One region of the Micromonospora sp. BQ32 genome, then DNA from elsewhere that is predicted to be linked to it. Evidence: riboswitches for the same ligand, from Rfam matches in the RefSeq annotation. Region 1 holds a riboswitch; the other holds the start of a gene.
The links. Region 1 has a riboswitch for cyclic di-AMP ahead of AC5L30_RS29620 (C40 family peptidase). Riboswitches for the same ligand answer to the same signal wherever they lie in the genome.
Positions count from the first base shown of each region.

Region 1 (5,769 bases):
AAGGAGCCGGCACCGATGATCTTCCGGTCGTGGTCAGGCGGCGGCCGTGCACTGGACGTCACGGCTGAGGCGGGTCGGGCGGGTCTGCGGGACGGTCAGTGGGGCGGCCACCGCCGCCGGGGCGTTTGGGTCGAGCCAGACCCGAACGGCCGGCCGACCCGGCGCGAGGCCCGGAATGCCCGCGACGTGCTGCTCACGGCGGGTGAGCATCGCCACGTCGACGGTGAACTCGAAGAGCCGCCAGTCGACCAGGGGCTCGGCCCGGGCGCTCTGCGCCAAGAGCGCCACCCGGACCGGATCGGTCACCGGACGGGCACGCCCCGCCACGTACGCCTCGTCGTCGCTCTCCTCCGCCGGGAACGAGTGCAGCGCGTAACGGCCGTCCCGTTCGAGGTCGCGGCGCTTGGGCGAGTCGATGATGAAGCAGAACAGCCCCTCAGCGGTGATGACCGGGGAGACCGGATGGACGCGGGGCCCGCCGTCGGCACGGATCGTGGCCAGATAGCCGAAGCCCGGCCCGTACTGCTGAAGGAGAACGCGGATCCCGTCGGCGAGTCGGGGCTCGTCGGCGGCGAATTCGGACCAGGAAGCCATGCGGGCATTCTATCGAACAAATGTACGAGCAGCGACCTCGACGCGCTGGTCACCGGCACCGAATCCGGGCACTTTTGGCAACGCGGCTATGGTGGTCCGATGCTGCTCTCCGACCGCGACCTGGTCTCCGAGATCAAGGCCGGCACGCTGGGCCTGGAGCCGTTCGAGCCCACCCTGGTCCAACCGTCCAGCATCGACGTCCGACTCGACCGGCTGTTCCGGGTCTTCAACAACCACCTCTACACCCACATCGATCCCGCCATGCAGCAGGACGACCTGACCTCGGTGGTCGAGGTGCCCGACGGCGAGCCGTTCGTGCTGCACCCGGGGGAGTTCGTGCTCGCCTCGACGCTGGAGGTCATCTCGCTGGGTGACCAGCTCGCCGGCCGACTGGAGGGCAAGAGCTCCCTGGGCCGGCTCGGGCTGCTCACCCACTCCACCGCCGGTTTCATCGATCCGGGCTTCTCCGGTCACGTGACGCTGGAACTCTCGAACGTGGCGAACCTGCCGATCACCCTGTGGCCGGGCATGAAGATCGGGCAGCTCTGCATCTTCCGACTCTCCTCGCCGGCCGAGCACCCGTACGGCTCGGTGGTCTACGGCTCGCGCTACCAGGGCCAGCGGGGGCCGACGCCCAGCCGCGCCTGGCAGCACTGGCGCACCTGGCCGACCCGCTAGAACCAGGACGACGAGGGCCCGCCGCGACGGATCGCGACGGGCCCTCCGAACATCCAGAGTCAGCCTGGGCGGCCGTAACTGTGGATCGGGCCGTCGTCGACCTTCTTCATCTTGACCGGTTGACCGGCCTGCGAGGCGTGCACCACCCAACCGTCGCCGACGTACATGCCGACGTGGTGGATGTCGCTGTAGTAGAAGACCAGGTCGCCGGGGCGCAGGTCGCCCCTGCTGACGTCCTTGGTGACGCGGCTCTGCGCGGCGGCGTTGTGCGGCAGCGACACGCCGGCCTTCGCCCAGGCGGCCAGCATCAGCCCGGAGCAGTCGTACGAGTTCGGACCCTCGGCACCCCAGACGTAGGGCTTGCCGATCTGCGCGCAGGCGAACTTGACCGCGGTGCCCGCGGCGCCGCCGGGGTAGCTACCCGGGCAGGGCGCCGGGCGCAGCGGACCGCCGCCGCCGTTGCCGTACACCTTGAGGCGCAGCTTCTGCAGGCGGTCGATCTCTTCGTTGATCTGCTTCTTCTTCGCCGCCAACTGAGCCTCGGTGCGGGTCAGCTGGGCCACCATCTCGTCCAGCGGCGCCTTCTGCGCGGCCAACTGGTCGCGCAGGTCGGCCACCTGGCGTACGTCCTTCTGCTGGTTGTGTGCGAAGCGGTCGAGCATTTCGAGCTGGCCGACCACCTCGCTGGGCGACCGGCTGCCCAGCACCGCGTTGACGGTCGAGACGTTCTCACCCTTGTAGGCGCGTACGGCCAGGGCGCTGACCTTGTCCATCGCGGCGTCGACCTGGCGCTCCAGCGGGGTGATCCGGGCGGCCAGCGCGTCGGCCTGCTTGCGCTTCGCGGCGAGGTCGGTGCGGGTGGCGTTGTGCCGTTCGATGATCGGTTCGAGCTTGTTCCAGTCGGCGTCGATCTGGCGCTCGATCTCGGCGACGGACGGGTCGGCGTGGGCCGCCGTGGCACTGCCGGTCAGGACGACGGCGATGCCGGCCAGCGCGGCGAGTGCGGTGGTGAAGCGGGACCAGCGTGGGCGCGGCACGATCGACGCCGGGCCGGCTGATGCCGGCCGCTCGGACGACGGCCGCGGGGCATGGAGTGCCACCGGGGTTCCGTACTCCTTCTTCCTGACCGCCTACCGGGTTAGCTGACGGGTTCGGGCGGGAAGTCGGCGCCCTACCGCAGTGGCTGCGGATTCACCCCGAGGGACCTGGGTCCCCGGTTCGCTCGGAAACGACTCGGCGGTGTCGGTCCGTTACCGCCCGGGCTGGGCGGAGCTGCTGTCGGGCCGACGAATGACCAGAGTAGAGACGCTCGTTACCGATCCGCAACCCGTGCGGCCGTGACACTCCGTACCGATTGGACGAGACGACCGACCGTGTGTGAAGAATTCTTTCCGCTGACGTAGATAGATGGAAAGGTATTGACCTGACCTCCCGGGCGGCGCGATGGTGACCTGACCTCACTCCGCGAGAATCTAGGGGGTTCGATGCACCATCCAACCCTGTCGGCCGGCTGGCGTGCCCTGCTCGCCGCCACCGTGGTCGCCGCCGCGACCACGGTGCCACTCTCCGCCGGCCCGGCCGCCGCCGCGCCCACGACCGACCGCCAGCAGCAGTACGCCGCCGCGGCCACCGAGTACGGGGTGCCGACCGTCGTGCTGCTCGGCGTCTCCTACCTGGAGTCGCGCTGGGACACCAACGCCGGCACACCGAGCACCAGTGGCGGCTACGGCCCGATGCACCTGACCGACGCGCGGCACGTGGCCGCCCTACCCGGGGGTGGTCACCACGACGCCGGCGCCGAGGACCCCCGCGGCGACGATTCCCGTCCCGCCCGGGTGCCCGCACCCCGGTCGGTCGAGGCCCCCGCGCCGTCCACCGCCGCGTTGCAGACCGTGGACGCCGCCGCCGCGCTGACCGGCACCACTCCCGAGGCACTGCGCACCGACACGGGCCTCAACATCCGGGGTGGGGCCGCGCTGCTCAGCGCGTACCAACGGGACCTGGGTGCGCCGGTCGGCGCCGGCACCGACCCGGCCGCCTGGTACGGCGCGGTGGCCCGCTACTCCGGCGCGGACAGCGCCGACGCCGCCGCGGCCTTCGCCGACGAGGTCTTCACCACCATCGTCGCAGGCCAGTCCCGGGTGACCGACGACGGCCAGCGGGTCACCCTGCCGGCCCGTGCGGTGCGCCCCGAGCGTTCCTGGTTGGACAGGCTGGGCCTGCGCCGGCTGGCCCGCCCGGACGGGGTGGAGTGCCCCCGCACCATCTCCTGCGAGTGGATCCCGGCACCCTACGAGGCGTTCGGCGACGGGGACTACGGCAACCACGACCTGTCCGACCGGCCCGCACGGCAGAAGATCGAGTACATCGTCATCCACGACACCGAGGCGAGTTGGGCGACCACGCTGCAACTCGTCCAGGATCCGACCTACGTGAGCTGGCACTACTCGCTGCGCTCGGTCGACGGGCACATCGCCCAGCATGTGAGGACCAAGGACGTCGGCTGGCACGCCGGCAACTGGTACGTCAACGCGAAGTCGATCGGGCTGGAACACGAGGGCTTCGCGGCGCAGGGCACCTGGTACACCGAGGCGATGTACCGGACCTCGGCGAAGCTGGTCCGGCATCTGGCGCTGCGGCTCGGCATCCCACTGGACCGTCAGCACATCATCGGCCACGACAACGTGCCCGGCACCGTCGCCTCGACCGTGCGGGGGATGCACTGGGATCCGGGCCCGTACTGGGACTGGACGCACTACTTCGACCTGCTGCACGCCCCTCGACTGGACACCGGCACCCCGGCCACCGGGCTGGTCCGGATCGACCCGGACTACGCCACCAACCAGCCGGCGTTCATCGGCTGCGTCACCGCGGGCGTGCCGTGCGCGCCGCGCGGCTCCTCGGCGGTGGTGCTGCGCAGCGCGCCGTCCGCGGACGCGCCGCTGGTCAACGACATCGCGCTCCGCCCAGACGGCACCCCGAACACGATGGCCGTGTCGGACCACGGGGCCCGGGCATCCGCCGGGCAGACGTACGCGCTGGCCGGGCGGCAGGGTGACTGGACGGCGATCTGGTACCTCGGACAGCGGGCCTGGTTCCACAACCCGGCGTCCGCGCCGACCGCCAGTTGGACCGTCGGCGTGGTGGCCACCCCGAAGCCCGGCCGGGCCACCGTTCCGGTCTACGGACGGGCGTACCCGGAGCAGTCGGCGTACCCGGACGGGGTGCCATACCAGGCGATCTCGCCGCTTCAGTACACCTTGGCCGCCGGGCAGCGGTACGCCGTCGGCGCGGTGCTGGCCGGTGAGTACTACCGGGCCAGCACGTTCGACGGCTCCTCGCCCGGTGACTGGACGGTGATTCGCGGCAAGAACCGGTACGCGCAGATCCAGTTCGGCCACCGGATCATGTACGTCGACCTCGCCGACGTGCAGCTGTTGCCGTCCCCGTCGGGCGCTCCCCGCTGAGAACCACGACGGCCCCCGGTCGGTGACCGGGGGCCGTCGTGTCGCGCCAGGTGGATCAGCCGGGTCTACGGAACCCGGCGACGGGCATGTTGTTGATGCTGGCCACCTGCACCGGTTTGCCGGCACGTGGCGCGTGCACCATCTGGTTGTTGCCCAGATACAGCCCGACATGACTCAGGCCGGAGAAGAAGAAGACCAGGTCACCGGGGCGGGCGTCGCCTCGCGAGATGGCCTTGCCCTCGTTCCACTGGTCACCGGTGTGGTGGGTGAGGTAGATCCCGGCCGCCTTGTAGGCGTACTGGGTCAGCCCCGAGCAGTCGAACGAGTTCGGCCCGGTGGCGCCCCAGACGTACGGCTTGCCGACCTTGCCGCAGGCGGTCTTGATCGCGGTGCGGGCCGCCGCGCTGACCACTCCGTTGATGGTCGGGCAGGCCGCGGTCACCACCGTGGTCTTGGGCATCGACGCCTCGAGCTTCTTGATCTCGCCGTCGATCTGCTTCTTCTTGGCCGCCAGCTCGTTCTGCTGCCGGGTCTGGGTGACGATCAGCGCGTCCAGCTTCTGCTTCTCGCCGTCGTACTTGGCCCGCACGGCCAGCACACCCTCGACCTCCTTGCGCTCCTGCGAGGCGAGCCGGTCGAGGATGGTGAGCTGCTCGGTGAGCGTGTCCGGCTTGGCGCTGACCAGCAGCGCGCCGATGTCGTGCGACGGGCCGGAGATGTAGTAGCGGGAGGCGAGGTCGCCGACCCGGTTGAGCGCCAGTTCGCTCTGCAGCGCCAGCGGCTCGATCTTCTTCTGCAGGTTCGCCGACTTCTGCCGGTTGACCTTCAGCTGCGCCCGGACCTTGTTGTACTGCTCGATGGTGGGCTCCAACTGCTCCCACTTCTTGTCGATCTGCGCCTCGATCTCGTCGACCGTGGGCGCGGCATGTGCCGGCGCGGTCAGCAGACCGGCGCCGACCGCCGCGGCGGCGACCAGGACCAGCACCCGATGCGCGGCGCGACGCAGGCCAGCAGAGCGAGCAGACGCAAA
Region 1 covers NZ_JCADBI010000022.1:3,184-8,952, forward strand. Annotated here, with positions in the region: gene AC5L30_RS29610 (pyridoxamine 5'-phosphate oxidase family protein) at 34-594, opposite strand; gene dcd (dCTP deaminase) at 694-1,272, shown strand; gene AC5L30_RS29620 (C40 family peptidase) at 1,332-2,372, opposite strand; cyclic di-AMP (ydaO/yuaA leader) riboswitch at 2,386-2,521, opposite strand; gene AC5L30_RS29625 (N-acetylmuramoyl-L-alanine amidase) at 2,757-4,739, shown strand; gene AC5L30_RS29630 (C40 family peptidase) at 4,795-5,769, opposite strand, start outside.

Region 2 (8,439 bases), on a different contig from region 1:
CGTCGATCTCGGCGACCGTCGCCATTCCGGTGGAGATCACCATCGGCTTGCCGGTGCTGGCCACCAGCCGGATCAGCGGCAGGTCGACCAGCTCCGACGAAGCGATCTTGTACGCGGGCGCGTCCAGCGACTCCAGCAGCTCCACGGCGGTCGCGTCGAACGGCGACGAGAAGACGGTCAGGCCACGCTCACGGGCCCGCGCGAAGATCGGGGCGTGCCACTCGTACGGGGTGTGCGCGCGCTCGTAGAGGCGGTACAGGTTCTCCCCACCCCACAGCTCGTGCCCGCTGGAGATCCGGAACGCCGGGGTGTCGACGTCGATGGTGATGGTGTCCGGCCGGTACGTCTGGAGCTTGAGCGCGTGCGCCCCGCTCTCGGCCACCGCGTCGACGATCGCCAGCGCCCGGTTCAGATCGCCGTTGTGGTTGCCGGACATCTCGGCGACCACGAACGGTCGCTCCCCGGCACCGACCACGTGTGGTCCGATCTTGATTGTCGCCGTCATTCCGACCTCTGCTCGGGTACGCCCGCACCGGGGTGCGGTGGTGCTGTCGTCGTCCACCCGGCGGGCGGACGACCTGGAAAACCAGGGCGCCGGGAGCCGCCCCGGCTCCCGGCGTGCTCGGTGAAGGGGTTGATCACGGCAGCCGGCCAGCGGCCAGCGCGTCGCGCCGCTCCGGCGCGAGCCCGTCGTCAGGTGTCTCCGCGCTGCCCGCCGCTCGGCCCGGGTCCTCGTCGGCGGTGAGCGAACCGCTGTCGGCGCCGCCCGCCGGGCCGGGCCGACGCAGACGACCAGCGACCCGGTGGGCCTGGCGCAGCGCCGAGTACGCCAACCAGTCACCCCGCCCGATGAGGCGGTGCTTGAGCCCGGTCACGCCCGGGGGCAACGGGTAACCGCCGGTGGGCAGGTACCGACGGTAGTGCGCGGCGGCCCGGTGGAAGAAGTCGCGCCGCAGGTGTGGGTGCAGCCGGCCGTCGTTGCCCACCACCACCAGGTAGTGGCTGATCATCAGCTCGAACAGCTCGGCCTGCAACCGGTCGTCCGGGTGCTTGCGGGCGACCCAGTCCATCAGCCGCTCGTACTGGGCGAAGGCGTCGAAGTGCCGGCCGCTGCGGGTGGAGGTGATGGCGCCCTGGCGGCCCTGGCGGTACAGGTAGCAGACCCGGTCCAGCACGGAGATCTTCTCGGCCCCGATCAGCAGGGGATGGCTGAACGGGATGTCCTCGTACCAGCCGGGGAAGAACCGCAGCTCCAACTGATCCATGAAGTCCCGGCGGACCACCTTGTTCCAGGCGGTGTGCTGCACCCGCAGCAGCTGCGGCTGGTCGGCCAGCCGGGTGACGCCGGAAATCCCGCGCAGCAGCGGGCTGCTCGCGTCGACCTCCCGCCGGCCGTCGTCGTGCACCCGCAGGTGGTCGAGCATCAGCACGTCGGGCTGGTGCTGGCGCAGCCGGTCCAGCACCGCCGCGATGGTGCCCGGCGGTAACCAGTCGTCGCTGTCGACGAACCAGACGTACCGGCCGGTGGCCACGTCGAGCCCGGCGTTGCGGGCCAGCCCCAGACCCACGTTGCTGCTCAGGTGCACGACGCGGACGCCGGCGCGGCCGACCGCGTACGAGCGGAGCATGTCGCCGCAGCCATCCGGGGAGGCGTCGTCGACGGCGATCAGCTCGACCGCGTCCGACTCGGCCGCGGGGATGTCGGCCCGGATCGACTCGAGGCACTGGTACAGGTACGCCTCGACGCCGTACACGGGCACGACGATGCTCAGCAGCGGTGCGTGCGTCGGCTCATTGACCACGTCCGCCACCTTCGACGACCCGGGTGGCCGGCCCCGGAACCTGACGTTGCCGCCAATGGTGGAATCTCTGAACTCCCGCCCAGCGGAAGGTTAACGCCGGCCGGTGGGCGGTTCCCCAGTCCGGGCAACGCGGCTCGTGGGGCGGGTGGGACTCGTCCGGTTCACCCAGGAGTGACCCGGTAGGGTGCCTCGGTGCGGCCCTGCCGGGCCGTCGCGGGCGTCGCCGTCGCGTCGTCCGACGCGCGCCGAGGAGGATACGACCGTGCTGGTGACCCTGCGGGGCGTCGGGATCCCGGCATGACGAGCGTCGCCGCGGTGTCGGCCGCCCGGCCGGCATCCGCCCCGCCCCGGCTGCCCTCGCTGACCGGACTGCGCTGGATCGCCGCCCTGCTGGTCTTCGGCTTTCACGCGGGCACCATGCGGATCATCGCCGAGCCGGACTACAAGGCCGTGATCGACGCGCTGTTCACCCTGGGCCTCTCCGGGGTGCAGTTCTTCTTCATCCTCAGCGGTTTCGTGCTGGTCTGGTCAGCCCGCGCGGGCGACTCCCGGCGTACCTTCTGGCGGCGCCGGATCGCCAAGATCTACCCCAACCACCTGGTGCTGTGGGCGGCGACGTTGGTGGTCGCCTGGTGGTTCGCCGACCCGGTCCTACCGGCGGCGGCGTTGGAGAACCTGCTGCTGCTCCAGGCGTGGGACCCCCGGCCGGGCTGGTTCTACAGCATCAACACCGTCAGCTGGTCGCTCTCCTGCGAGTTCTTCTTCTACCTCTGTCTGCCGCTGGCGCTGCCGCTGCTGCGCCGGGCCCGACCGAGGCTGCTCTGGGCGCTGATCGTCGCGCTGCCGCTGCTGATCCTCGCGCTCTGGCCGGCGCAGGAGTTGGTGCCGGAGGTGAGCCGGTGGTGGTTCACCCAGATCTTCCCGCCGGTACGGTCCCTGGAGTTCTGGTTGGGCGCGGTGGCGGCCGAGTTGATGCGCCGAGGGCTCTGGCGCGGTCCCGGTCTGACCGTGGCCAGCGGCATCTTCCTGGTCACCTGGGTGGCGGCCGCGCAGTGGATCCGCGCCGAACTGTGGACCATGCTGCTCGCGGTCGCGTACCTGTTGGTGATCACCGCCGCCGCGGACGCGGACGTGCGGGGCCGGCGCTCGCCGTGGCGGTCCCGGCCGCTGGTCTGGCTCGGTGAGGTCTCGTTCGCCTTCTACCTGGTGCACGTGCTGGTGATGACGAGCGTGCTGCGCTGGAGCGGAGCCTGGGGGACCGGCTTCGCCGGATGGCGTGGCCCGGCCGTGGTGCTCGGCTTCCTGGTGGCGAACCTGATCCTCGCCGGGCTGCTGCACCGCTTCGTCGAGACCCCGATGATGCGCCGCCTCGCGCCGCGCCGTCCTCCGGCCCGTCCGGCGCCCGTCCCTCGGCAACGCGCGGCCGGCACGCGGGTCGCCGGTGACGACGACGCGCCAGACCCCGCGAGCAACGGCCGCGGCGACGTCGGCGGGGCTGCCGACGAGGTCGGTCAGGCCGGCGGTCGATCAACGTACGTCGACCTGCGCTGACAGTGTCCACCCTGGTCAACGGGTCGGCGCGGCGTGATCCGACACGCCCGTGGTCGGTGCGCCCGGGTCGGCACGACGGTAGCGTGGGGACGTGCTTCCGGTCGCGTTCACCTGTCCGCTGTGGTGGGTGGCGCGCTGGGCGACGCGGGTGCTGACCAGCCTCGCCGTCGTCGCGGCCCTGGCGCTCGGCGCAGGCCCGGCCACGGCCGCCGGGTCAACGGCCGGCCCGGTGTCACCGCCGAGCGCGGTGCCGGCCTCGGTCGCCGCCGGGTCGCTGGCGGCCTCCTGCCGGCACGCCGGGGCGCTCAGTGCGACCCGCCCGGCCTCGGCGATACCGCCGGAGGCCACCGAGGAGTCGGTACCGGCATGGTCGGTCGACACGCCGGTGACGCTCCCCGGCGATCAGGGCACCACCGCGACCGGCGCGCTGCCGGTCCGCGCGGCCGAGTCTGACCGGCTGCCCCTCGTCGAGGGTTCGAGCAGTCGGGCTTCCCGGGCTCCACCCGGGCGCTGAGCCACCGGGACGACCCGTCCCATCGCCGCGCCCCGTCGACCCACCGCTTCCCACCCCGCCGGCCCCTGGCCCACCGTGGCCCGCCGGCGCGGCTCCCATCGCACTGCTCTCTCCCCGAGGTGCCGACCATGGAGACCGTCGTCTTCTACCAGTTCGTGACCGAGGTGCCGCAGGCCGCCGCCATCTGGTCGACGCTGTTCCTGCTGACCCTGGGCCTCCTCACCGTGCTGGCCGCCCGTCCCGAACGGGACCGGCCCACGGACGAGCCGCTTCCGACCGTGCCCACCGCTCGGGAGCTGGCCGCCGCCGAGGTTGTCGACATGCGCCGTTACGCCGAGGAGGTGGCCGTCGCCGCGGCCGGCGCGGCCACCACCGCCCGGCGGCGACGCGCCGCCTGGCTGACCGCTCAGGAGCAGCTGGAGCGGGCCTGGACGGGGTACGACGAGGCGGACACCGCCGCGCGTCGCTTCGCGGGCGCCGGGGCGCTGCCCACCCCGCAGACCCCGCACACCCCCGCCGAGTACGCCGCCCGGGAACGCTATCTGCACCGCGCGGCGATGGCGGCGTACTGGCGGGGCGACCTGACCATGACGCAGCTCGGCGACGTGTTCGGGCACCGGCGCGGCTGGGATCCCCGGCGGCACCCGGTCGAGCAGGAGGTGCTGATCAGCCGGGTGATCCGGGATGCGCGGCTGGCCGACTACCAGGTGGCCGCCGGCCGTGAGCGGGCCGCCTGGCGCGACGCGGAGTTGGCCGCCGAGTCGGCTCGTACCCTCGCCGAGGAGGCGTATGCGGCGGCGGCCCGGCTGCGCCCGGCCCCGGTGCCCGCCCGCCGGACGGTGGTCAGGGCGTTGCGTCCCGCCGCCGTGGCACGGTGGCGCCCGGCCCGGGTGAGTTGAGCCCGATCCGTGATGTGAGGCCGGTCACCCAATTGCGGAATCGGACGGCCGGCGCGATCGGCGGCATTGTTCCCGCGATTATGGCCGCGTTCTTTGCGGCCTGTCCGGTTGTCGCCCGCAGACGTCGCCGTAACCGGTTGTCCCATCGAGTCACATCATCGGCAATACGCGCAGAAATTGTTGCCACGATTGAGGTTTACGCAGGTGAACCTGGCTTGGCAGGGGTGCGGAGTGACCAGTACTGTCGTCCCGTCCGGTGCGGTAACCGATCGCAAGACGCGACGCCGCACCGACCCGCTTAATCGTGATCAACGAACCGGGGACCCACCAGTAAGTCCGGGGTGAATCCGCGAGCCACGGCCCGCGGTAGGGCGATCTTCCCGCCCGAATCCGTCAGCTAACCCGGTAGGCGGTGTCGGAAGGAGTCACATCCTCGTGCAGCACCTTTCCACCCCTCGGTTGTTCCCTCGCCTCCACGGCGCGGCGGTGCACCCGCTCATTCGTCGCGTGACGGTGAGCTGACCCCCGGGTCATCGCCTTCCCCGCCCGGCCGCGCCGGGCGTTCCCCTGAGCGGTTCACCATCCGCGGACCACCGTCCGCGCGCTGGCGCCTGCCCGGATACCGGTCCGGCCCCGGTGTGCCGCTCTCCCCCGATCCGTGGAGGACCCCGTGAAGCACACCCTGAAGCGCCAGCTCCGCCGCCTCGCCACCGAGCGCCCGTACCAGATTGTCGCCGCCTCCGCCGCGGCCCTGGCGATCGCCACCACCACCGGCGCCCTGCTCACCACGGCCGATGACGCGCCGGCCGGTCAGCGCACCGCGACCACGGTCGCCGAGCTGCGCAGCGACGTCGCCGCCTCCCGCGGCGAGGTTCGGGACGCGTCCCCCCTTGCCAGCGCCGCGCCGACCACGGCCGCCCCGGCCACCAGTGCCGCGTCACCCGCCGCCAAGGCCAGCAGCAACCCGGACCTGACCCGGAAGCCGGAGCGGCCGAAGCCGCCCGCGACCAAGATCCTCGACTACGACTACGAGGCGCAGAACACTTACTACAACTGCGGCCCGGCGGCCACCCGCAACGCGCTCAGCGCCGCCGGCATCGACCGCACCCAGGATGAGCTCGGCGCCGAGCTGGGCACCACCGAGATGGGCACCAACTCGGCCGAGGACACCACCCGGGTCCTCAACGCCGAGGTGAAGGGCTCCCCGTACCGGACCCGGATGTTCCTCGGCGCACCCAGCCCGGCGCAGATGGACCGGCTCCAGGCCGACGTGGTGAAGGCCATCACCGACGGCCGGGGCGTGGTGGCCAACGTCGTCGGGGACGCCACCGACACCGACGGCGGCTGGCACTCCTACGGCGGCGGGCACTACATCGCCGTCGTGGGCTACAAGGACAACGGTCGCACCGTGCGGATCGCCGACTCGGCGAACCCGGCCGACTCGTCGTACTGGATCACCACCATCGACCTGGCCAACTGGATCGCCAGCCGGGGCTACTCCGCCTGACCCGGGCACGCTGACCGCCGCGGGCGCCGTCTCCCACAAGGGGCCGGCGCCCGCGGCGTTTCTCCGCGCGGTTCGCCGGTGGGCTGTCATCGACGACTCTCGTACCGGGCCGTGAACCGTGGGAGACTGCGGCCGTGGTGGAGAAATCGGGTGGTCACGCCGGTCGCAGGCCGGTCCTGCTGCTGCTGCACGGCATGGGGGCGACCGGGGACGTGTGGTTGCCCTGGGCGCCGTACCTTGAGCAGCACTGGCCCGGGCGGTGGCTGGCACCGGACCTCGCCGGCCACGGCTGGGCGCCGCCGCTGCCGTCGTACTCCTTTGTGGGCTTCGCCCAGCAGATCGCGCAGGCCCTCGCCCCCGACGACCGGCTGGTCGTGCTCGGGCACTCGCTGGGTGGCGTGGTCGGCCTGGCGCTGGCCGCCCGCGACGCCGGAACGCCGGTGGACGCGGTGGTCGGGCTGGGCATCAAGGCGGTCTGGTCACCCGCTGAGCTGACCCGCGCCGCCGAGGTCGCCGCCCGCCCGGTGAGCTGGTTCGCCAGCCGCACCGAGGCGGCTCGCCGCTACCTGCGGGTCTCCGGGCTGGCCGGCCTGGTCTCACCGGACCACCCGGTGGTGGACGCCGGGCTGCGCCAGGTCGACGGCCGGTGGCGCCTCGCCATGGACCCGACCGCCTTCGCCGTCGGCGAGCCCGACCTGGCCGCGCTGCTGGCGGCGACCGACGTGCCGGTGGTGCTGGCGCGTGGGGAGAACGACCCGATGGTCACCGACGAACAGCTCAAGGAGTACGGCGTACCGGTCGCCACGCTGCCCGGTCTCGGGCACAACGCGCACGTGGAGGACCCGGCGGCGGTGCTGGCGTTGCTGGACCCGTACCGCTGAGCGGCTACGCCGGTGCGGACGCGGTCAGTTTCTCCGCGGGCGTCAGCTCCCGGCGGGCGGCGGTCAGGAACGCCTCGGCGTACGACTCGGCCGGGAAGTCACCCAGGTAGCGGCGGCGGGTGGCCCAGCGGGCCTCGGCCAGCGGGTCGGTGTCCAACAGTGCGGTCAGCACCTCGTCCACGTTGGACATGTCCCCGCGCAGCACGTAACCCGACCCGGCCAACGGGAACCGCTCCACGAACCGGTCGCCCTCGTCGCCCATGTCGGTGACCGCGTACGGCTTGCCGGAGTAGAGGAAGTCCGAGATCACTCCGGAAACGTCGGAGACCAGCGCGTCGGCGGAGTTGACGCACTCGGTCAGGCTCAGTTCCCGAGCCGCCGCGCCGACGACGTGCTGGCGGCCGGTGCGGGCCCGGTCGGCGACGAGCAGCTCGGTCAGGCGGCCCAGCTGGCGGGCCGAGGCCGGGTTCTGCGCGGTGTACGGGTGGGCCCGCAGAATCACCGTCGCGCCGCGCTCCAACAGCCGGCGCAGCAGCCCTTCGGCCACCGGCAGCGAGCAGTAGTCGGCGTCGGCGTGGTGCCCGGTCCAGGTCGGGGTGTACAGCACCGTCGGGTGCGCCAGCCCGCGTGTGGGCTCCGGGCGTACCTCGATCGACTCGACCTGTGGGCGACCCACCACCACGAACTTCTCCGCCGGGATCTGCACCCCGGCGCGGGCGTACCGGTCGATCGCCGCCTGCCCGGCCACGAAGATCCGGTCGAAGATTCCCGACACCGGGTTGGCGCTCGGCGCCTTGTCGCTGTCGCCGTGGTGCAGCTGGATGTGGGTGAGCTGGGTGAAGCGGACGCAGTGGCTGTTCTTCGCCCCGTGGTTGACGTAGAACGCCGCTCGCAGGCTCGGCACCAACGCCTCGTCCATCGCCCCCAGGGTGGGGCAGTAGACCACCGGCGCGTCGGTGGCCGCCGCGATCGGGGCCAGGAACTCCGGCTCGCGCAGCACGACCAGGAACGGCCGGCCGATCCGTTCCAGGTACGGCAGCCACATGGTGACCTGGTATTCCGACCCGGGAGGCGCGGAGAAGTAGAGCAGGAACTCCGGCTGGTGCCGGCGCAGCGCGGCGGCCACCGACCCGCCGCCGGCCCGCGGCCGGAACCGCCGCCGGGCCAGGTCCAGTGCGACCGCGCCGGCGACCGCGCCGACCAGCAGGCTGGCGGCCAGCGCCACACCGGCCGGCAGGGCGAGCGCGGCGGCGAGAGCCAGGGCGGCGAGCAGCCCGAGCAGCGC
Region 2 covers NZ_JCADBI010000003.1:189,456-197,894, forward strand. Annotated here, with positions in the region: gene pseI (pseudaminic acid synthase) at 1-505, opposite strand, end outside; gene AC5L30_RS07870 (glycosyltransferase family 2 protein) at 639-1,802, opposite strand; gene AC5L30_RS07875 (acyltransferase family protein) at 2,100-3,353, shown strand; gene AC5L30_RS07880 (hypothetical protein) at 3,445-3,867, shown strand; gene AC5L30_RS07885 (hypothetical protein) at 3,996-4,766, shown strand; cyclic di-AMP (ydaO/yuaA leader) riboswitch at 5,052-5,193, shown strand; gene AC5L30_RS07890 (C39 family peptidase) at 5,425-6,273, shown strand; gene AC5L30_RS07895 (alpha/beta hydrolase) at 6,408-7,154, shown strand; gene AC5L30_RS07900 (CDP-glycerol glycerophosphotransferase family protein) at 7,159-8,439, opposite strand, start outside.
Region 2: linked by a shared signal. The riboswitch ahead of AC5L30_RS07890 (C39 family peptidase) and the one ahead of AC5L30_RS29620 (C40 family peptidase) in region 1 are both predicted to bind cyclic di-AMP.